DNA from 2 places in the Anoxybacillus sp. LAT27 genome. Region 2 is predicted to be linked to the other one. Evidence: a T-box and tRNA genes for the amino acid it is inferred to sense, from the RefSeq annotation. Region 2 holds a T-box; the other holds one or more tRNA genes.

Region 1 (10,859 bases), on a different contig from region 2:
ACATTTGCAATCGGCTTGTCGAAGGAGTAAAGGAAGGGAAATATGATTTAGCTATTATTCTCGATGAAGAACGTGAAGACCCTGATTTACATGTGACTGTCATTAAACAAGAGCCGCTAGTTCTTGTTGCTAAACCAGACCATCGTTTAGCCCAGTTAGATGAAGTGGATATACGTATGTTAGGTGATGAAAAGCTTATTGTGACTGAACAAGGATGTAGTTATCGAGAAGTCATCGGAAATTTGTATCGTAATCATAGTATTCGTTTTGAGTATACGATTGAACTAGGGAGTATTGAAGCAATAAAACGATGCGTCGCTTATGGACTTGGCATCGCTTTTTTGCCACTTATGGCTGTAGAGTCTGAATTAGAGAAAGGGAGTTTAGTTCGCATCCTTCTTCCCGAGGCCGATATACACCTCTCCCTTCAACTTGTATATCATCGTAAAAAATGGTTGTCACGATCAATGAAACAATTGACGAGCCTCTTAGTGAGAGAAATTTAAGGAGAGCCAAACGGGGATCTTCTCGTTTGGCTCTTTAAGTTTACATAATTAAATTATGGGAAATAGATTGGATATATAAATCATAAGTTTATATTCGTCGTTTTACTCTCCTGTTTCCGCAAATCGCTTAATTCGCGCGCCAATTTCATCACGAACACGCTGGAAAACAACCCATTTTTCTTCTTCCGTCCCTTCTGCTTTTGCTGGATCGTCAAACCCCCAATGAACACGTTTGACATGCGGTGGTGTGACTGGACAATGATCGGCTGCGTGTCCACATAATGTAACGACTAAATCGGCTCTGTTTAAAATATCTTCATTGATAATGTCTGATGTTTGATTTGAAATATCGATCCCTACTTCTTTCATCGCTTTGACTGCGTTCGGATTTAAACCGTGGGCCTCAATGCCAGCACTATATACTTCCCATTCATCACCGAGATATTTTTTTGCCCATCCTTCTGCCATTTGGCTACGGCAAGAGTTTCCTGTGCATAAGAAATAAATGACTTTTTTCATTGCAATCGACTCCTTTTAATGAATAATAAGTAACCATATATATAACCCAACGAGCGTGATAAATAATGTTGGGATAGTTAAAATTAAACCGTTTTTAAAATAAGTGCCCCACGTAATTTTTACTCCTTTTGTTGAAAGGACATGTAACCAAAGAAGTGTAGCGAGTGAGCCAATTGGTGTAATTTTTGGTCCTAAGTCGGAACCGATCACATTGGCATAAATTAGCGCTTCCCGAATAATTCCTGTCGTATTTGTATCAGCGATGGCTAGTGCATCAATCATAACCGTTGGCATGTTGTTCATCACAGATGATAAAATGGCTGCGATAAACCCCATAGCAATCGTTGCTACAAACAATCCTTGCTTAGCGGCTCCCTCGATCAGATCAGCTAGAATGCTCGTTAGCCCGACGTTGCGCAATCCGTATACAACAACATACATTCCGATGGAAAAAAACACAACAGCCCACGGCGCTCCTTTTACTATTTGTTTCACATGGACAACTGGACTACGTTTCCCCATCCATAAAAACAATAACGCCACAGCACCAGCAATAAACGAAACAGGGATATTTACAAATTCACCGACAAAATAACCGACTAATAAAACCGCAAGAACGATCCAAGACAAGCGAAACATGCGCACGTCTTTAATCGCTTCGTATGGTTGTTTAATATGAGATAAATCATAACGTTTCGGAATGTCTTTTCGAAAATATAAGTAAAGTACCCCGATGCTCGCTGCGAGCGAGAAAAAGTTTGGAACGATCATCCGTGATGCGTACTCACCAAAACTAATACGGAAAAAGTCCGCAGAGACAATATTGACAAGGTTGCTGACAACAAGCGGTAACGACGTCGTATCAGCGATAAATCCGCTTGCTAAAATAAATGGTAATACGTTTCGTTCATCAAATTGTAGTGCACGCACCATAGCTAATACGATGGGTGTTAAGATGAGTGCAGCGCCATCGTTTGCGAAAAATGCAGACACTAAAGCACCGAGAATTGAAACAAATACAAACATGCGAATGCCGTTTCCTTTTGCAGCACGTGCCATATGTAATGCTGCCCATTCAAAAAAGCCAATTTCATCTAAAATTAAAGAAATAATAATGATTGCAATAAAAGCAAGCGTCGCATTCCAAACGATGTTCGTTACATCGATGACATCTTGAACATCAACAACCCCAAGAAGCAACGCTAATAAGGCGCCACCGCACGCCGACCAACCAATCGATAAATTGCGTGGTTGCCAAATAACAAAAACGAGGGTAACAAGAAAAATCAGTGATGCAAGAATAACGGAAAGCAAAAAACCACTCCTCTCTTTTTATTCGCACTGAATACGCATTCCTTTTTCCTTAAGTTGACGAATGTGTTCTTTTGGATCTAGCAAATAAGCGAAAATGCTTTGCATCATTGGATAAAACTCATGTTTTTTATTTAGTGAATAAAATACCCACTGCGCTCTTTTTGTTTCTTTCACTAAACCGTTATCTTTTAGTTTTCGTAAATGCTGGCTAATGGCAGGTTGGCTCATCTGTAATAGTTCAACGAGCTCACATACGCAACAATCTGTTTCATTTAGTATAGCCATGATCGTGAGTCTTGTTTTGTCGCCTAATAGCTTTAACATATTTGCCGCCTCTTCGATGTGATACATAATACCCCCTCCTTCATCCGTAAATTATTATATAATTATATACTTATATAAACAAGTAAAGATTTTGTAAAGAAAAAAGAGCTGATCCACTGATCAACTCTTGTCGCATAAAACTAATCGTCATCTACCGTCCATGTTATATTTGTTTTTGTTTGCTGTTGTTTCATTTTTCATTCTCCTTTCAACATGTATTTTTCGTCTAAATTAAAACAATTGGTACATTGAACATTTTCGATCCATCATCTTTTCTTCAACTTGTCGAATCAGCTGCTCTCGCTCTATTTCTTCAGCTGTCCATATTCGTCGTTGGATGGAAATCGTTAAAAAAAACAAATGAAATTTCATGATTTACTCACCCCCTTTCAGTAAAAAATCCGTTGGACAAAATCTTTCCGCGGATGGCACAAAAAAACGCAGGGAACACATCCTTCCCTGCGACATGCGATCGCTTGTGAAAAGGTGAATGATTTTCACATCGGGAGGACGGGCCAATCTTCTTTGTTCGTAACTATTCAGCCACATCATAAAGTGAGCTGAATATTTTTTGTATTTCTTGTCCATGATGTGAATATTGATAGACAAGGAGGTGAATCGCATGTTGACGATACAACAAGCTGTGTTTACAGTAGAGAGTTTAATTGGCAAAGTCCAACAACAAAAACAGCTCATTCATCAACTCGTTCAAGAAAATGAACATTTGCGTCACGAAATCAAACAGCTACGCAAAGAAAATGAACAACTGAAGTATCGCGTTCAAGAGCTGGAAGCACGCACGAAAAAAAACAGCTCCAATAGCCATTTGCCCCCATCTTCTGACCGTTTTCACACCCATTCTTCTCGCAAGCCATCTGGCAACAAGCCAGGCGGACAAGAAGGACATCAAGGAACGACGCTCCGTCAAGTGGAACGTCCACATCATCGCATCGTTCATCGTGTGCATACGTGTCAAGGATGTGGGGCTTCTTTGCGCGAAGTCAAACCGTTCAAAGTCGATATCCGTCAAGTGTTCGATCTCCCTCCCGTGACGATCGAGGTGACACAACATGAACGTGAAGTGAAATCCTGTCCACATTGCCGATGTGTTCAACAAGCGGAGTTTCCACCACATGTCACGAATCATGTGCAATACGGTCCACGTCTTACTGCACTCGTTGTTTATTTGCATCATATCCAATTGATCCCTTACAAACGTTTGAGTGATACGATCGAAGCATTATATCAACACTCGGTTAGTACGGGAACTCTTGCCAATATAGTGAAACGAGGACGCGAAGCGCTAGAATCGAATATGGACATCATCGAAGACGCCTTACTTGAATCCAACATCCTGCATGTCGATGAAACGAGTTTGCGTATCAATGGGAAACTCGCATGGGTGCATGTCGCGTGTACATCAAAATACACGTACTTGGCTTCTCACGCTTCTCGCGGAAAGAAAGCGACCGATGATATCGGGATTCTTCCCCGATATCAAGGAACGATGATGCACGATGGGTTCGGTACGTATCCAAAATACACGCAAGCCACCCATGCCCTTTGTCACGCCCATCATTTGCGTGAATTGAAGGGCTTCATCGAACAAGGACATACATGGGCATCGCGCATGACGACGTTTCTGTTAGCCGCCAAGCAAGCCGTCGAAGCTCATCACGGTGCACTTTCCGAAGAAGAAGCGAGACGGTGGGAACGAGTGTATGATCGCATCCTAAAAAGGGCACAGCACCGATTAGAAACGATGACGCCTCTTCCGAAAAAAGCACTCGCTTTTGTTCGACGGCTTCAGAAACGAAAGAAAGAAGCGCTGCGTTTCTTACGTGAAGCTCACGTTCCCTTTGACAACAACCAAGCCGAACGCGATCTTCGCATGGTCAAAGTGAAAGAGAACATTTCGGGTACGTTTCGCGAAGAAACATTCGCCCAGTCTTTTTGTATCACAAGAAGCATCGTTTCCACACTCGCGAAACACGAAAAAAACGTGTGGGACTCGTTATGTCTTCTGTTGACGGGCGACACGCTCGATCGTGTTCTTTCTATCACTTAGGGCATTTTCTATCACGGAGATGCCCTATTTGTGTTGCGCTTTTTTACATACTACTATCGGGGTGAATAGTTACCTTTGTTCAATTGCGCCATGTACTTCTGTCATTGTTGTCATAACTCTTTCCTCCCTTCCAAAATCAATTGATGTAGTAAATTATATACACAATAAGATAAGTTTGTAAATATATAATAAAAATTTTTCCAAACAGATCACGAAGATATGTATATGAAAGAAAACAAAAGGTATGCAAGGACAGATGCATCATTTTTTGTCTTTTAAGCAAATTGTCCATCGATGTACGATATATTTTCTTGTGCTATTTATTATTTTTGACTATGATCAAAAAAGAACATGTAGAAAGGAGATCTTTATGAAACATACAGACATATATATCTTATCCGGATTTCTTGGGAGTGGTAAAACGACATTATTAAAGCGGCTACTGCAACATGAAAAAGAACATGGACGGAAAGTCGCTGTTGTGATGAATGAAATTGGCCAAGTGTCCATTGACTCACATGCTGTTTCAGAAGATGCTGTACTAAGCGAATTATTAAGCGGCTGTGTATGTTGTACCATTCAAGATCAATTTGAAGTAGAGCTTTATTCGTTGCTTCAGCAACATTCATTAGATGTCATTTACATTGAAACAACAGGGGTAGCGCATCCTGTTGAAGTGCTCGATGCGTGTGTGTCGCCATTACTTGCTCATCGTCTTCAAATGAGAGGTATCATGACGACAATCGATGCAACACGTTGGATGAATCGTCAACAACTCTCCATTCCCTTGCAAATGTTGTTAAAAGAACAAGTTCGTCACGCGGATGTATTAATTGTCAATAAGACAGATGAATTACGCCCAGAAGAACAAGCAAAATTGTCCTTTGAGTTGCAAACGATTAACAATGAAGTACGTACAATTTTTACAACATTTTCTAACGTACGAATGGAAGATATTCATTTGTTATCGAAGCGGGTAAGAAACGAGCATGAGCGAATGAACATCGAAAGATTACGCATTCAAACATACGTACATACATTTACAAACCCAATTGATTTAGATGTGTTCGAACAATGGGTACGGCAGTTACCTGATACCATTTACCGAATGAAAGGGTTTTTACGCTTTACTCATACAAGTGGGGTTTATTCTTTTCAGTATGCATACGGTACACCGCTCTATATGAAAGAGGAAATGAATGTTCCGCTACATTTTGTTGTGATTGGTGAACAATTGGATAAACAAACACTAAAACAACAACTCGATAATATGCAAAAAGGAGAAGGTTAATATCCCTCTCCTTTTACTTTCGTCCAAAGTCCGCTTTAATTTCTCCCCATTGCTCGGTTTCCCATTTCATAATTTCATTCGTATAATGGTGCGTGCGTAACCACGCTTCAGCACGTTCAACAAGTTGCCAGGCACGTTCTGTTTCAGCGTTGCGAACGAGTGTTGTATTCGCTTTTTTTCCTTTTACCCATTTTATAGCTGTTGCCGAATCAGAATAAATTGGCAAATTTTTGTTTTGTTTTTGTAACCATGCTAACGCGTGGACAATGGCTAAAAACTCCCCAATGTTATTTGTTCCGATCATCGGTCCAACATGAAACAACTCTTTTCCTGTTTTTGTATGCACTCCTCGATACTCCATCCATCCTGGATTTCCGCTACATGCCGCATCTACGCAAATACTTTCCTCTACATAGTTCGTTGCAAGCACTGTATTTTTTTTCGTTCGGTTTACAAACGGACCAGACGCAAATGCTTGTTCTGCTTCTTTCCTTGATGGAAATGAGCGATACTTTGCTCCAGGAATACCAATGACGTGCGGTTTACACTCGTCCCAAGAAGAAAAAATGCCTGTTTTCGCCCCTTGCCAAACGACATAATATTTTTTCAATTTGTCACATCCTCACGAATTGGAATAAAGAAACAAAGTTGAAGGTCACAAAAGAAGGAATGACAGAGGAGATATGGCGGAGGAGGGGGGATTCGAACCCCCGCGGGCTTTGACACCCCTATCGGTTTTCGAGACCGACCCCTTCAGCCGGACTTGGGTACTCCTCCGTACGTTGGGGTGCCAAAGAAATTATAGCGAAAACATGATTTTTCGTCAATTACTTTTTTGTTTTTCAATATAGTCAACAAGCCCCATCGCACATACTTGTAAATCAAGTTGAAGCACTTTATATACATCTGCATTATCGGGTACTTGCTGTTTGCGCAAAAATGTTTGAACGTTGTCGAATAAAAGTTGGAAAACAGCTTCCGTTTTTTCTATAAAGGATTGATTTTTTTGCTTATTTACGATATCGCGACCTATTTGCACGAAGATCGGTAGCCAGTAATGTAGCTGATCCCAAACCGTCTGCACATGGGTTGACATACCAAAATGGCCAAAATAGATGCGCTCTGGATGTAACGACATGAATCTTTTAATCAAAGCTTGCATCGCTTCTGGGTCAAATTGATTTGGTGATGTAGATGGCAAATATAACTCCACGTCATATGAAAGTAACTGTGGATAAAAAACACCTGCCGTATCACCTGTAAAAATACCGTTGCTTTTTTCGTCATAAATAGAGAAATGGTGATTCGCATGCCCTGGTGTATGAAGAAACGTTAATGTACGATTTTTTCCGATTTGTAACGTTTCCCCATCTTCTTTTACAATTAATCGCTCTTCAGGAATGGGAACAATCGGGTCAAATAAAGCATCAAACGATTCACCATAAACGGCTTTTGCCCCTTCAATGAGACGAGATGGATCGGCCAAATGTCGCATTCCCTTCGGATGAACAAATACGCGAGCGTTTGGACAATGTTTTAATAACACTCCTGCTCCACCCGCATGATCTAAATGAATATGTGTAACGATAATATTTTTTACATCGTGTAAATCAATAGAGAGTGCCTCTAGTCCTTTAAGTAAATGTGGGATAGACGGGCTTGCACTTGTTTCAATAATTGTCACTTCTTCTTCACGAAAAACATACGCTCCTGTTCGTTGGGCAGTTTGTAGATCATATAAATCAATAAGCGAAATGCCAAATCCTAAATCAACATGGTGTCCCATACTTATTCTCCCCTCGTCTGTTCAATAAGTCTAGCGAAATGATAAACAATTTTTGCGGTTAATCCCCAAATGACTTTGTCTTTGTAGTAATAAAAATGTTCTTCAATTTGCCTTGGCCGCCAATTATACTGTCTTCCCCCAGGAATATCGTCAAATGGAAAATCGTCTTCAGGCTTTGGTTCGAATTGAACACGATATATTTGTGGCTTCGTTTCAATAAAAAAAGATAACGGGACGGTAAATACATCTTCCACTTCTTTTTTATTAATTTGCATGTGTGCGTTATTCACAAATGCAACAAACGGATAAATGACCATCCCAAATGGTGAAAGCACATAATCAAGTGGAACGACATGTGTAATATGTTCTGTTTCAATCCCCAACTCTTCACATGTTTCCCGAATGGCTGTTTCTTGTGGATTTTGATCACATGCATCCATTTTTCCACCCGGGAAACAAATTTCACCGGGCTGGCGACGTAACTGAAATGAGCGTACTTCAAATAAGACAAACACGTCATCATGTTGACAAATAAGCGGGAGAAGTACAGCATATTTCGCGTATGAGTTGAAATCCATGATTGCTGGTGTTCGCTGCTGTAGTTCATTCATTGTAGTATAAATCACTTTCTTCATCAGTAAACATCCCTTTTCGTAAATACATAAAAAGAAACGATCAGCGCGACAAGTGCCCAAGTGGCTAGCACAGTCATCGAAAAAGAAAGTGTCATCCCATCAATGGGTGGCGCCATGCCGCTAACATAACTTGTGAGTCGTAAATTCACCATAAACAAATATTTCGCAGACGTCCACGATGACACCATATTTGATAAAATCGCTCCTGAAATGAGAGCGGCAAGCATAATTCCCATCACGGCAGCTGTGCTACGTAGTAATACCGATAACATGAATGTTAATGTGCCGACAACGAGCGAAACAAAGAAAGCGAGACCAAATTCGATAAGCAAGTATTTCCATTGAGGGATCAGATGGACAGCTGATGTATTTAATTCTTCACCTTGAATCAAAAATCCTGTTAAAAGCGGCAAATTCCATCCACCATATCCAAATACAATGCCAGAGATAGCGTATGATAATAGAGCGACAGAAAATACGATAAACGACGTAGATAACATCATCGCGATATATTTGCTCATTAAAACTTTCCATCGTTTCACTGGACGTGTCAACAGCAGCTTGATTGTTCCGCCGCTTGCTTCTGACGAAACGAGATCAGCTGCAATGACCATAACAAGGAGCGGTAAAAATAACTCGATGGAGTTTTCGATAAACATGCGCATAAATGTTGGAGCACCGGGTGCCATTGGATTAATGTCGTTGTCTAAATAATATTGTTGTTGCTGTAAACGGATTTTAAGAAACTTTTTCCATTCCTCGGAAATTCCTGTTGAATTTAATCGGTTTTGTGTGTCGATGATTTGTTGTTGTAGCTGTGTACGCCAATCTGTCGTTCCGATCCGTTCTCGAATCGTTTCGATTTGTTTAAATTGCGCGTATGTAAATAAGCTAACAAGAACAGCAACGATCGCTGCGATAATAAACAGTCGTTTTTTACGAACAATTTTTAACATTTCATTGTATACAAGATTAATCAATCGTTTCCCCTCCCGTTAATTCAATAAATAAGTCTTCTAGTGTTGGAAGCTTTCGTTCAATTCCACTGACATATATCCCTGCTTCAATTAAACGAGCATTGCAACGCGCAATCGTTTCGTTTGATTCATACATTGTCACGAGCGCTCCATCTTTTTCACCAAGCACAGTCGTTTCATTTTGTAGTATTTGTTTTGCTTTATCTACCGGATCAACACTCCAATATGTCCGAGCTTGTTCTTGTAGCAAATGTTCAACCGTATCAATGCGAATAATCTGCCCTTTAGACATAATCGCCACACGGTCACACATGAGTTGTATTTCACTCAATAAATGTGATGAAACGAGCACACTTAACTGTTCTTTTTCAGCAAGCGATCGAATAAACTGTCTCATTTCACGAATGCCGACAGGGTCTAAACCGTTTGTTGGTTCATCTAAAATAAGTACCCTCGGTTTCCCCAGCAACGCTTGCGCAATGCCAAGTCGTTGACGCATGCCGAGCGAATATGTGCGCACGAGATCATGAATCCGATTTTGTAGACCGACGAGTTCAACCACTTCTTGAATGCGATGAGCTGTAATTCCCGGAACCATTCGTGCGAAGTGTTCAAGATTTTCCCAACCGCTTAAATATGGATAAAGTTCAGGGTTTTCAACAATACAGCCAATGTGTTGAATTGCTTTTGTAAATTGTTTTTGTAAATCATATCCACAAATTGAAATCGTTCCAGATGTCGGTCGAATCAATCCGACAAGCATGCGAATCGTTGTCGTCTTCCCTGCGCCATTTGGACCTAAGAAACCAAACACTTCCCCTTTTTTTAGCGAAAACGAAAGTCCTTTAATAATTTCTTTTTTTCCAATGGTTTTTCGCACGTTTTGCACAACTAATGTCTCTTCCATTATTTCTCTCCTTTCGTTAACGTAATGAGTGAAGCAACACGTTCACCAATTCGCTTATACCCTTCCTTATTAGGATGAAATTTATCTGTATATAAATAGTCGTTTACTTGCAGTTCAAACAAATCATATGTCGGAACGCAAATGATTGACTTATAGTTGGCTGCTACTTCAGATGCTGCATAATTCCAACTACGTACAACGGCAGATGTTTCTTTTCCGTTATCTAAATCATTAAATGGATTATACAAAGCGACATAAAATACTGGGGCGTTGCTATTCGCTGTACGAATGAGTCGGAAAATCGTATGCAGCTGCTCGACAAATTTCTTTTTTTCTTTTTCAATTTGAGTATGGGATAAGTCTCTCAATGCTTCGCCACCGCGAAACAAGTCGTTTCCTCCGATCGTCATTAAAATAATGTCCGCTTCTTTTAATTGCCGCTGCACTTCTTTTTGTTTCAGTTGGCTAATCAATTGCGCAGATCGTTGTCCTTTAATGGCTAAATTGGTGAATTGAACGGGTTGATTTGCCC
Region 2 (10,859 bases):
TCAAGCACATGTCCCCAATTCCCTTTAACAAGAGATAAATGCTGATGCGTCGCTTGGCGAAGCACTTCATGAATGCGTCCTATCGGTATTTTATAGTCTGTGCGAATATTTTTCACCGTTTTTTTCACCGGTTCACTAACTTCCGAAGCAGCAGGCTTCACACCTGTTTCTTTTAGTTTCTCCAATTGTTGCTCAAGCTGTTTTACCTTCTCCTCTAAATCTAGAGAAGAAGTAGATCTTACGGCATGCTGCTCTTCATAACAAAGTTTTACGATCGTGACTTCCATATGAATACGTGGATGATTTGTCAAACGCATATCGTGTTGGCTTTTGCTTAACAAATCGATCGCTTCATATATGAACGATGTCGGAATCATGTCAGAAAGCTCTCGAAATCGCTCATCTACGAGCACGCGATGCGTCACATCCTCAAGCTGTGGCGCTGCTTTATATAAAAGCATATCTCGGTAATAATAAATTAAATCTTCGACAAGACGATTCGGATCTTTTCCTTGTTCCATTAAATCTTGAAAAAGACGTAACGCCTCAACCGTCTTTTTTTCGTACATCGCATGAATTAAATCCGCAATTTTCCGCTGTGAGACGGCGCCTGTAACCGCTAACACATCTTCAAGTAACACCCGATCATCACTAAAAGAAATGGCTTGATCAAGCAAGCTTAACGCATCACGCATTCCACCATCAGCAGCACGCGCAATCGCAAACAATGCTTCTTCCTCTACATCTATCCCTTCTTCAGCAACAACCGTTTTTAAACGTGAAACGATGGATTTGAGCTCAATGCGCCGAAAATCAAACCGCTGACATCGAGAAACGATCGTTAACGGAATTTTGTGAGGCTCTGTTGTCGCTAAAATAAAAATGACATGTTTCGGTGGTTCCTCCAATGTCTTTAATAACGCATTAAACGCCCCAATGGACAACATATGCACTTCATCGATAATATACACTTTATAAGGTGCTGAGGTTGGGGCAAATTTCACCTTATCGCGAATATCACGAATTTCATCTACTCCGTTATTTGATGCTGCGTCAATCTCTAACACATCTGAAATCGAACCGTTCATAATGCCTAAACAAGTCGGACATTCGTTGCATGGCTCTGCTGTTGGACGATGCTCGCAGTTTACCGCTTTAGCGAAAATTTTAGCTATACTTGTTTTTCCTGTCCCACGTGGACCAGAAAATAAATATGCATGTGAAATCTTTTGTTGAAGCAGGGCATTTTGCAACGTTTTTGTGACGTGTTCTTGACCGACAACATCTTTAAAGCTTTGTGGCCGAAAAACACGATATAAAGCTCTATAACTCACGAAACTGCCCTCCTCTTTGCTTGTATCCTAATCATTATATCATTAAAAAACGCATGAAAAAAGCACTTGCCATTTGAGCAAGTGCCTGTGTCCTATCTATGTAAATTGCCGTGCACCTTCTGTCGACTAGCTGCCATAAACGTTACTAGAGTAGTTAGCTCGGTTCAGGCACCCCTGCGGCACATGGGATTGTCCGCTTACTGCTGCTTCCTTCCGGACCTGACAGGGTTCACGGATTCCCATTGCGCAGGACCCAAACGTCAACACCACTTACTCTAGGCAGACTCTACAGCAAACTAGCCTAAAGAAGGAATTCAGCCTCGCTAGAGCGGATTGCGAGTACAGGGCACCGCTACCTCCCCGCTTAGCACGGCAATGCGTTATCTCTAACGCAAGTATAAGTATATCTCTTTTTCATCAAAATTGCAACGACTACACAATGGAATTTAATTGGAATTAATACTGCTTTTTTCTTCTTTTTTTCGTTGACGCAACTGTCGAAAAAATTCACTTAGCATATAGCCACATTGGTCAGCTAATACCCCACTAACAACTTCCGATTGGTGATTAAATCTCGGTTCTTGTAATAAATTCATTAATGTCCCTGCACATCCCCCTTTCGGATCGCTTGCCCCAAACACAACGCGTTTGATCCGAGACAGAACAATTGCCCCAGCGCACATGGCACAAGGTTCTAACGTCACATACAACGTTGCTTGTTCTAGTCGCCACGTTCCTAGTTTTTTACATGCTTCATCAATAGCTAAAAGCTCCGCATGAGCAATCGACCGCTGATCCCGTTCGCGCAAATTATGGGCTCGCGCAATCACTTGGTCGTTATATACAATAACAGCACCGATAGGCACTTCTCCTATTTTTTCTGCTTTCTTTGCTTCTTCGATCGCTAAATGCATGTAATACTCATCATTTTTCATCTTTTGAAACTCCCGTACCTTTTTATCATCTATAAAGTATATCAAAACAAAAAAGCAACATACAGACTAATCATTTTATGTTAAAATAAATTTTGTCTGTCTACACAGACGGTTTCACCTGAAGGAGGTTACACAATGTCCCGCGTGCCCTTTATTACTGTGGAAGGCCCAATTGGTGTTGGAAAAACATCATTAGCTAAGGTCATCTCAACCCATTTTCAATATGAGCTATTAAAAGAAATTGTTGATGAAAATCCTTTTTTAGGTAAATTTTATGAAAACATCGAAGAATGGAGTTTCCAAACGGAGATGTTTTTTCTATGTAATCGCTATAAACAGCTAGAAGATGTCGAAAAAAATTTTTTAAACAATGGGAAACCGGTTGTAGCTGACTACCATATTTTCAAAAACTTAATCTTTGCTAAGCAAACGTTAAAAGGAAAGCAGTACGAAAAGTATGTACGAATTTATGACATTTTAACAAACGACATGCCAAAACCAAATGTCGTCATTTATTTGCACGCTTCATTACACACGTTGTTAGAGCGTATTGCTATGCGGGGTCGCGAATTTGAAAAAAACATTGATCCGAACTATTTACAACAACTATCTCATGCTTATGAACAAGCAATAGAACAATTTGAACAAACCCACCCCCACATTCCTGTATTGCGATTTAACGGAGATGAACTTGACTTCGTTCATCATGACAAAGATCGATTTTATATTTTAAATGAACTGCAATCTGTTCTTAAAAGGAGCTTAGAACAATGAACTTACGAGAAAAATATCATATTCCGAGCGATGCTGTCATTACCATTGCTGGAACGGTCGGTGTAGGAAAATCAACGATGACAAAAGCGTTAGCTGATGCGCTTCAATTTCGCACTTCTTTTGAAAAAGTAGATACAAATCCTTATTTAGATAAATTTTATGCCGACTTTAAACGTTGGAGCTTTCACCTTCAAATTTACTTTCTCGCTGAACGATTCAAAGAACAAAAACGTATTTTTGAATACGGAGGAGGATTTGTCCAAGATCGCTCCATTTATGAAGATACAGGTATTTTTGCAAAAATGCATTATGAAAAAGGTACGATGTCGAAAGTCGACTATGAAACGTATACAAGTTTATTTGAAGCGATGGTTATGACACCATATTTTCCTCATCCTGATTTACTTATTTATTTAGAAGGAAGTTTTGAGGAAATTATTAAACGTATTCGTGAGCGCGGTCGTCCAATGGAGCAGCAGACGCCAATCGAATATTGGAAAGAAATGTATGAAAGATATGAGAGATGGATTAATAGCTTTAATGCTTGTCCTGTTTTGCGTATTAACATCAATGAATATGATATTATTCGTGATGCTCAATCAATCGAACCGATTGTCGCAAAAATTGGATATATGATTGAACAATATCGCACGTTAAAAAAATAAGGATGCCTAGTTCAGGCATCCTTTACTTTTTATTCTTATATAAAACAAAAATTCGTTACATATCGTAACGAATTATTTCAATAAACAATCTCCATTTTATGCGCTGTGGTTTGCAAACATCTAAATGATGGCGGAGGAGGAGGGATTCGAACCCCCGCGCGCCTTTCGACGCCTCTCGGTTTTCAAGACCGACCCCTTCAGCCAGACTTGGGTACTCCTCCGTATCGACATGTATTAATTTATCATAATGATCATCGTATGTCAATATTTTTTATAAAAAAGGGGAGCAAGTTCTCCCCTTATGAAATCACTTCTTTTCCCCCCATATATGGTCGAAGTACTTCTGGAATGACAACTGTTCCATCTTCTTGTTGGTAATTCTCCAAAATCGCTGCCACTGTTCGTCCAATAGCTAGACCAGACCCATTTAACGTATGCACATGTTCTGGTTTTGCCTTTGGATCACGTCGGAAACGAATATTTGCACGACGAGCTTGAAACGCTTCAAAATTGCTACAAGAAGAAATCTCTCGGTACGTTCCATAGCTTGGTAACCATACTTCAATGTCATATTTTTTTGCAGCAGTAAAACCTAAATCAGCTGTACACATGCTCATCACACGATACGGCAAACCTAGTAGTTGTAAAATACGCTCTGCATCATTTGTTAGCTTTTCGAGCTCTTCGTAAGAATCTTCTGGTTTGACAAATTTAACAAGTTCTACTTTATTGAACTGATGTTGACGAATTAATCCACGCGTATCTCTTCCTGCCGAACCAGCTTCCGAACGGAAACATGCGCTATAAGCAGCGTATTTAATTGGTAAATCATCTGCTGATAAAATTTCATCACGATGTAAGTTTGTTACAGGAACTTCAGCTGTTGGAATTAAAAAGTAATCTTCGCTTTCGATACGAAATGCATCTTCTTCAAACTTCGGAAGCTGCCCCGTTCCCGTCATGCTTGCTCGATTAACGATGTATGGCGGAAGAACTTCTTCATATCCGTGTTGTTCAACATGTATGTCTAACATAAAGTTAATCAATGCACGTTCTAAACGTGCCCCAAGTCCTTTATAAAATACAAATCGGCTTCCTGTCACCTTTGCTGCTCTTTCAAAATCTAAAATCCCAAGTTGATCAGCAATTTCCCAATGTGGTTTCGGTTCAAAGGAAAATGAACGCGGTTCACCCCATTTACGAATTTCTACATTATCGTCTTCTGATTCACCAATTGGAACAGATTCATGTGGAATGTTTGGAATGGATAAAAGCAATGTTTCAAGCTGTTGTTCTACTTCGCGCAATTCATCATCAAGTACTTTAATCCGATCACCAACTTGGCGCATTTCAGCAATGAGATGATCCGCATCTTTTTTTTCACGCTTTAGTAAAGCAATTTGTTGCGACACATCGTTTCGCTTATTTTTTAATTCCTCCGCCTGTGCAATGAGTTCTCGACGACGACGATCGAGTTGCTCAAATCGTTCGAAATCCGCTAAATCCTCACCACGATGTTGAAGCTTTTGTTTTACTTCTTCAAAATTAGTACGTAAAAATTTTAAGTCTAACATCAACATGCCTCCTTTTTATTTTGATTAATGAAATAAAAAACTCCCGTCCCGAAAGAAAGGGACGAGAGTGCTCCCGCGTTGCCACCCTAGTTGAAGACATACGTCTCCCACTCGAGAGATATAACGGTTCTCACCGGAAATGCCTACTGACTTAACGCGTTCAGCATTTCGCTCCAGGATGGATTCACAAGTCATTCCTGCCGATTTGCACCGACCATCGGCTCTCTGAAAGGAAGAGGGCTTGCTACTAGTTCCTGTCATCGCTTTTTCTTCGTATCATTTTCTTGGAAATAATGTACTATAAGTTTAAACAAAATGCAACCCGTTTATTCTTTTTTCTCTTTCACCATATCGATAAAGTATTGCGTCATACGATGGTCGTCTGTTAATTCTGGGTGAAACGAACATCCTAAAAATTGTCCTTGTCTTGCCGCGACAATGCGATCCTCATATGTCGCAAGCACATCAACATCGGCTCCTACAGATACAATGTGCGGAGCTCGAATAAATACACCAATAAAGTCATCAGCGACACCTTTAATTGCTAAAGATGCTTCAAAACTTTCACGTTGACGACCAAATGAGTTGCGTTCAACCGTAATATCCATTAAACCGAGATGCGGCTCATCGTAACCAACAATTTTTTTCGCTAAAATGATTAAGCCTGCGCACGTTCCAAACATCGGCTTCCCTTCGCCTGCAAATTGCTTCAGCGGTTCAATAAAGCCGTATTTATCCATCAAACGACGCATCGTCGTACTTTCCCCGCCTGGAATAATGAGGCCATCAATCTGTGTCAATTGCTCGACCTTTTTAATCACTACCGCTTCTGCACCACACGCTTCAATTGACCGTACATGTTCACGTACGGCCCCTTGCAATCCTAATACTCCTATTTTCACCATATTCATTGCTCCTTTACATTACCATCCGCGTTCTTGCATTCGTTGTTCAGGAAGCAACGAAGAAATATCAATCCCTTTCATCGCTCCACCTAATCCTTTTGATAAGTGGGCAATTAATTCGTAATCTTCATAATGAGTTGTCGCCTCTACGATAGCACGTGCATATTTTTCAGGGTTTTCTGATTTGAAAATACCAGAACCGACGAATACACCATCAGCACCTAAATGCATCATTAATGCTGCATCCGCTGGTGTCGCAACACCACCTGCTGCAAAATTGACAACAGGAAGACGACCAAGACGTTTAATTTCTAACAGCACTTCAAACGGTGCACCTAAATTTTTCGCTTCCGTCATTAATTCGTCTTCGCTCATGCTGACGACTTTACGCACTTGCGCGTTTACTTTACGCATATGGCGAACAGCTTCAACAATATTTCCTGTGCCCGGTTCACCTTTTGTACGAAGCATCGATGCGCCTTCAGCGATACGACGAGCTGCTTCACCTAAATCACGGCAGCCACATACAAACGGCACAGTAAATTGACGTTTATCAATATGAAATTCTTCGTCTGCTGGCGTTAATACTTCACTCTCATCAATATAGTCTACACCGAGCGCCTCTAATACGCGCGCTTCCACATAGTGACCGATACGCGCCTTCGCCATTACCGGAATAGATACTGCTTTCATCACTTCTTCAATAACTGTCGGATCAGCCATGCGGGCAACACCACCAGCTGCGCGAATATCAGCTGGAACGCGCTCAAGAGCCATCACGGCAACTGCACCTGCTGCTTCTGCGATTTTCGCTTGTTCTGCGTTCACGACGTCCATAATGACGCCACCTTTTTGCATTTCCGCCATTCCGCGTTTTACACGTTCTGTACCTGTAACCGCCACCGTTCATTCCTCCCATTATGTATATCGTTATTGTGATATTGTACTGAAAAATAAGTTTAACGACAACTATTCATCGCTTCAGTACACTATCCATATTCTAGCATACGTTTTTACTAGGTAAAAGTGTAGAAACACTAGCTACATTTTTTTATTTTAACTCAATTTTTAAAAAAATCACAATAAAAATTTTAAAGCCCTCTAAAAAGAGAGCTTTAAAATAACCCTTTGATTGCATTTGAAGCACCACTCCAAATATCGCTAAACAGTTCACCAATGGCGCGCAACGCTAAAATAAAGCCATTTGCTTTCTCTACAGCTCGCTTTGTTACGATGTCAACTTGTGCTGCTTTTTCCCCTTCTTTCGTTAAATAGCCGTAGTCTGTCCCTGCATATTCCACGTACATATATCCTACTTTTTGACCTTTTTTCACAGGGGCTGTTAACGTTTCTTTTTCAATAACAACAACAGGTTTATATTTTTTCTCTTCCCCGCGTTTAATAACAAGCGATAGTGGTTGTTTTGTCGCGATCGCAACTTCTTTTTCTTTCCCTTTTTTTACGGTGACTGTTTTATGTTTTTTCGTCGTATAGCCTTTTGGATACAACTTTTGCACAGTATAGTTGCTAAACGCATAGTCTAACATTTTTCTCGTCTGTTCAAAACGTGATAAATGTGTACCCTTACCATTCGTTTTTGCATTCATCACAACGGTAATAAAGCGCATACCATTCCGCTCTGCTGTACCTGTAAAGCAATACCCTGCAAACTCTGTATATCCCGTTTTTATACCATCTACACCTTCATATGCTGCGATAAGTCCCGGAAGCATCCAGTTCCAGTTATCCATTTTAATTTGGTCATCTGTTCCTTCTCGGAAATACTTTCGGGGAATACTTGCCGTTTCTAAAATTTCCGGGAACTCGTGATATAAATGATATGCTAATGTCGCTACAGCACGGGCAGACATGACGTTCTCTTCATTATCTCCACTACCTGCAGGGTGCATTCCTCCCAAATCTTTGTTATTGAGTCCGGTTGCATTAACAAACTTGTAATCTTTTAATCCTAGCTCTTGCGCTTTTTCATTCATCATCTTCACAAAATTTGCTTCCGAACCACCAACAATTTCTGCGATTGCAACTGTTGCCCCATTCGCTGAGTAAATCGCCATTGCTTCGTATAATTCACGTACTGTATATTTTCCATCTTTTCTTAACGGAACATTCGATAAATCGCGCTTTTGAGAAATTTGATATACATACTCACTTACTGCATATTCTTGATCCCATTTCACGCGTCCTTCATGAATGGCCTCTAGCAACAAATACTCCGTCATCATTTTTGTCATACTAGCAATCCCTAAAACGGCATCAATATTTTTTTGGTATAAAATTTTTCCTGTTTCCGCTTCAACGAGAATAGCGGCATCTGCTTCAATATTGAGCACGTCTTCTTCCGCTTTTATATTTTGCGGTAACGTCGCCATAAATAAGAACATTGCTACAATGGAAATGATGAAGCTCTTGTACGATGTTTTCACGCTCAAACCCTCCAACTCTGTTTTACATAACCGTTATTTTAACATACTCTTGTAAAAAAAAATAGACAGAGGAATCTTCCACCTCTGCCTATGTATTTACTACATAAGTGAATAGTTTGGCGCTTCTTTCGTAATTTGGACGTCATGTGGATGACTTTCTCTTAGTCCTGCTCCAGTCATGCGCACAAATTGCGTTTTTTCTCGCAATTCTTCTAAATTTCTCGTTCCGCAATAGCCCATTCCTGCTCGCAATCCACCGACAAGTTGATAAATGGTATCAGCAAGCGGCCCTTTATAAGGTACTCTTCCTTCAATGCCTTCCGGAACAAATTTTTTATTATCTTCTTGGAAATAACGGTCTTTACTTCCCTTTTCCATCGCTCCAACTGATCCCATACCGCGATATACTTTAAATCGTCTGCCTTGATAAATTTCTGTTTCCCCCGGACTTTCAGATACACCTGCGAGCAAGCTTCCGAGCATAACCGCATGTCCACCAGCTGCTAAAGCCTTTACAATATCACCAGAATATTTAATTCCCCCATCAGCAATAATCGAAACACCATATTTCCTTGCTTCTGTTGCACAGTCATAAATGGCTGTAATTTGAGGAACACCGACACCTGCGACAACCCGTGTCGTACAAATTGATCCTGGACCGATACCGACTTTAATGATATTTGCTCCTGCTTCAATTAGATCTCTTGTCGCCTCTGCTGTCGCGACATTTCCAGCGATAATGTTCAATGTCGGGTAAGTGTCGCGAATTTTCCGTACCGTTTCAAGCACTCCTTTAGAATGACCGTGGGCTGTATCAACTACAATGACGTCAACGTTTGCCTCCACAAGCTTTTTCACGCGCAACATCGTATCTGATGTCACCCCAACAGCCGCCCCGACAAGAAGACGTCCTTTCGCGTCTTTTGCTGCGTTTGGAAATTCAATCACCTTTTCAATATCTTTAATAGTGATAAGTCCTTTTAACACACCTTGATCGTCAACGAGAGGGAGTTTTTCAATTTTGTACTTTTGTAAAATTTTTTCAGCTTCTGCTAATGTCGTTCCAACAGGAGCAGTAATTAAGTTTTCTTTTGTCATCACATCAGAAATTTTCATTGAATAATCTTGAATGAAGCGTAAATCGCGATTTGTAATAATCCCGACAAGTTTTTGTTCTTCTGCGTTATTAACAATTGGGACACCTGAAATGCGATATTTACTCATTAAATGTTCCGCATCATACACTTGATGTTCAGGGGTCAAAAAGAACGGATCGGTAATTACCCCGCTTTCTGAACGCTTTACTTTATCGACTTGTTCCGCCTGTTGCTCAATTGACATGTTTTTATGAATAATTCCTAATCCACCTTGACGCGCCATCGCAATCGCCATTTCTGCCTCTGTTACTGTATCCATTCCTGCGCTAATAATTGGGATGTTCAATTTCAATGTTTTACTTAGCTCAACCGTTAGATCGACATCACGCGGCAACACTTCTGACTTCGCGGGAATTAAAAGAACATCATCAAACGTCAATCCTTCTTTCGCAAATTTTGTTTCCCACATTGTTTTTCCCCCTCACTTTGGAAATATTAATTAGTAGAGTATCAACTTCGCTTTTTTCTGTCAAGAAAACATAAAAATGTTAGATAATTCGATCAATTAAATAAGGAGAGCAAACGATGTGGGAAGTATTTTACTCATCAAATTTTGTACATCAATTTTTACTTGAACGCTACAAACAAGAAGGGAGAGAAGATGCAGAAAAGAAAAGCTATGATAACTGTTATCCATTTATGTACTACTTACAACATGGAAAAAAATTTTATGACACAGCTCGCCAAGCACCATTGGCGATCAAACCTGTTTTATTATTTTATGGAAATGTGCAACTTCTTAAAGCGTGTTTATTAACTATTCATGCTGACTATCCAGAATCCTCTACCGTTTTGGCACACGGAGTATCAACAAGAAAAAGAAAAAAACAAAACTACGATTTTTTTAAAGACGAAGTAAAAATTCAAAAACATGGTTTGTTTACTTATTTTTCCGAAAAAATGTTTCATGTGAAACATGCATATGGGGAAAAATTTTGCATGAAACAGTTGTTAGAGCAGATAGAGGAGCTAGCTCCTTTATTTGATTTATATTTTAAACAAGCAAATGAACAAAACAAGCGTATTCATGAAATCATCGCTCACTATTTATTATTATACAATTTGAGTATG

The links. A T-box is a leader RNA that pairs with one kind of tRNA and senses whether it is charged. The one in region 2 lies ahead of serS (serine--tRNA ligase), so its partner is inferred to be a tRNA-Ser.
Region 1: it encodes a tRNA-Ser, which carries the amino acid that the T-box ahead of serS (serine--tRNA ligase) is inferred to sense. The anticodon was not compared.

The regions. Positions count from the first base shown of each region.
Region 1 covers NZ_JAIWYK010000022.1:5,745-16,603, reverse strand. Annotated here, with positions in the region: gene LD028_RS01820 (LysR family transcriptional regulator) at 1-506, shown strand, start outside; gene arsC (arsenate reductase (thioredoxin)) at 609-1,025, opposite strand; gene LD028_RS01810 (arsenic transporter) at 1,041-2,339, opposite strand; gene LD028_RS01805 (ArsR/SmtB family transcription factor) at 2,358-2,690, opposite strand; gene LD028_RS01800 (YrzI family small protein) at 2,895-3,035, opposite strand; gene tnpC (IS66 family transposase) at 3,286-4,731, shown strand; gene LD028_RS01790 (CobW family GTP-binding protein) at 5,102-6,022, shown strand; gene LD028_RS01785 (ribonuclease H1 domain-containing protein) at 6,036-6,632, opposite strand; tRNA gene LD028_RS01780 (tRNA-Ser) at 6,707-6,799, opposite strand; gene LD028_RS01775 (MBL fold metallo-hydrolase) at 6,846-7,808, opposite strand; gene LD028_RS01770 (NUDIX hydrolase) at 7,811-8,443, opposite strand; gene LD028_RS01765 (ABC transporter permease) at 8,443-9,423, opposite strand; gene LD028_RS01760 (ABC transporter ATP-binding protein) at 9,416-10,327, opposite strand; gene LD028_RS01755 (SGNH/GDSL hydrolase family protein) at 10,327-10,859, opposite strand, start outside.
Region 2 covers NZ_JAIWYK010000008.1:791-11,649, reverse strand. Annotated here, with positions in the region: gene dnaX (DNA polymerase III subunit gamma/tau) at 1-1,334, opposite strand, end outside; RNA gene ffs (signal recognition particle sRNA large type) at 1,443-1,707, opposite strand; gene tadA (tRNA adenosine(34) deaminase TadA) at 1,781-2,269, opposite strand; gene LD028_RS00925 (deoxynucleoside kinase) at 2,405-3,043, shown strand; gene LD028_RS00920 (deoxynucleoside kinase) at 3,040-3,708, shown strand; tRNA gene LD028_RS00915 (tRNA-Ser) at 3,837-3,929, opposite strand; gene serS (serine--tRNA ligase) at 4,008-5,282, opposite strand; T-box leader at 5,337-5,552, opposite strand; gene pdxT (pyridoxal 5'-phosphate synthase glutaminase subunit PdxT) at 5,609-6,187, opposite strand; gene pdxS (pyridoxal 5'-phosphate synthase lyase subunit PdxS) at 6,206-7,090, opposite strand; gene LD028_RS00895 (D-alanyl-D-alanine carboxypeptidase family protein) at 7,303-8,589, opposite strand; gene guaB (IMP dehydrogenase) at 8,731-10,197, opposite strand; gene LD028_RS00885 (YaaC family protein) at 10,314-10,859, shown strand, end outside.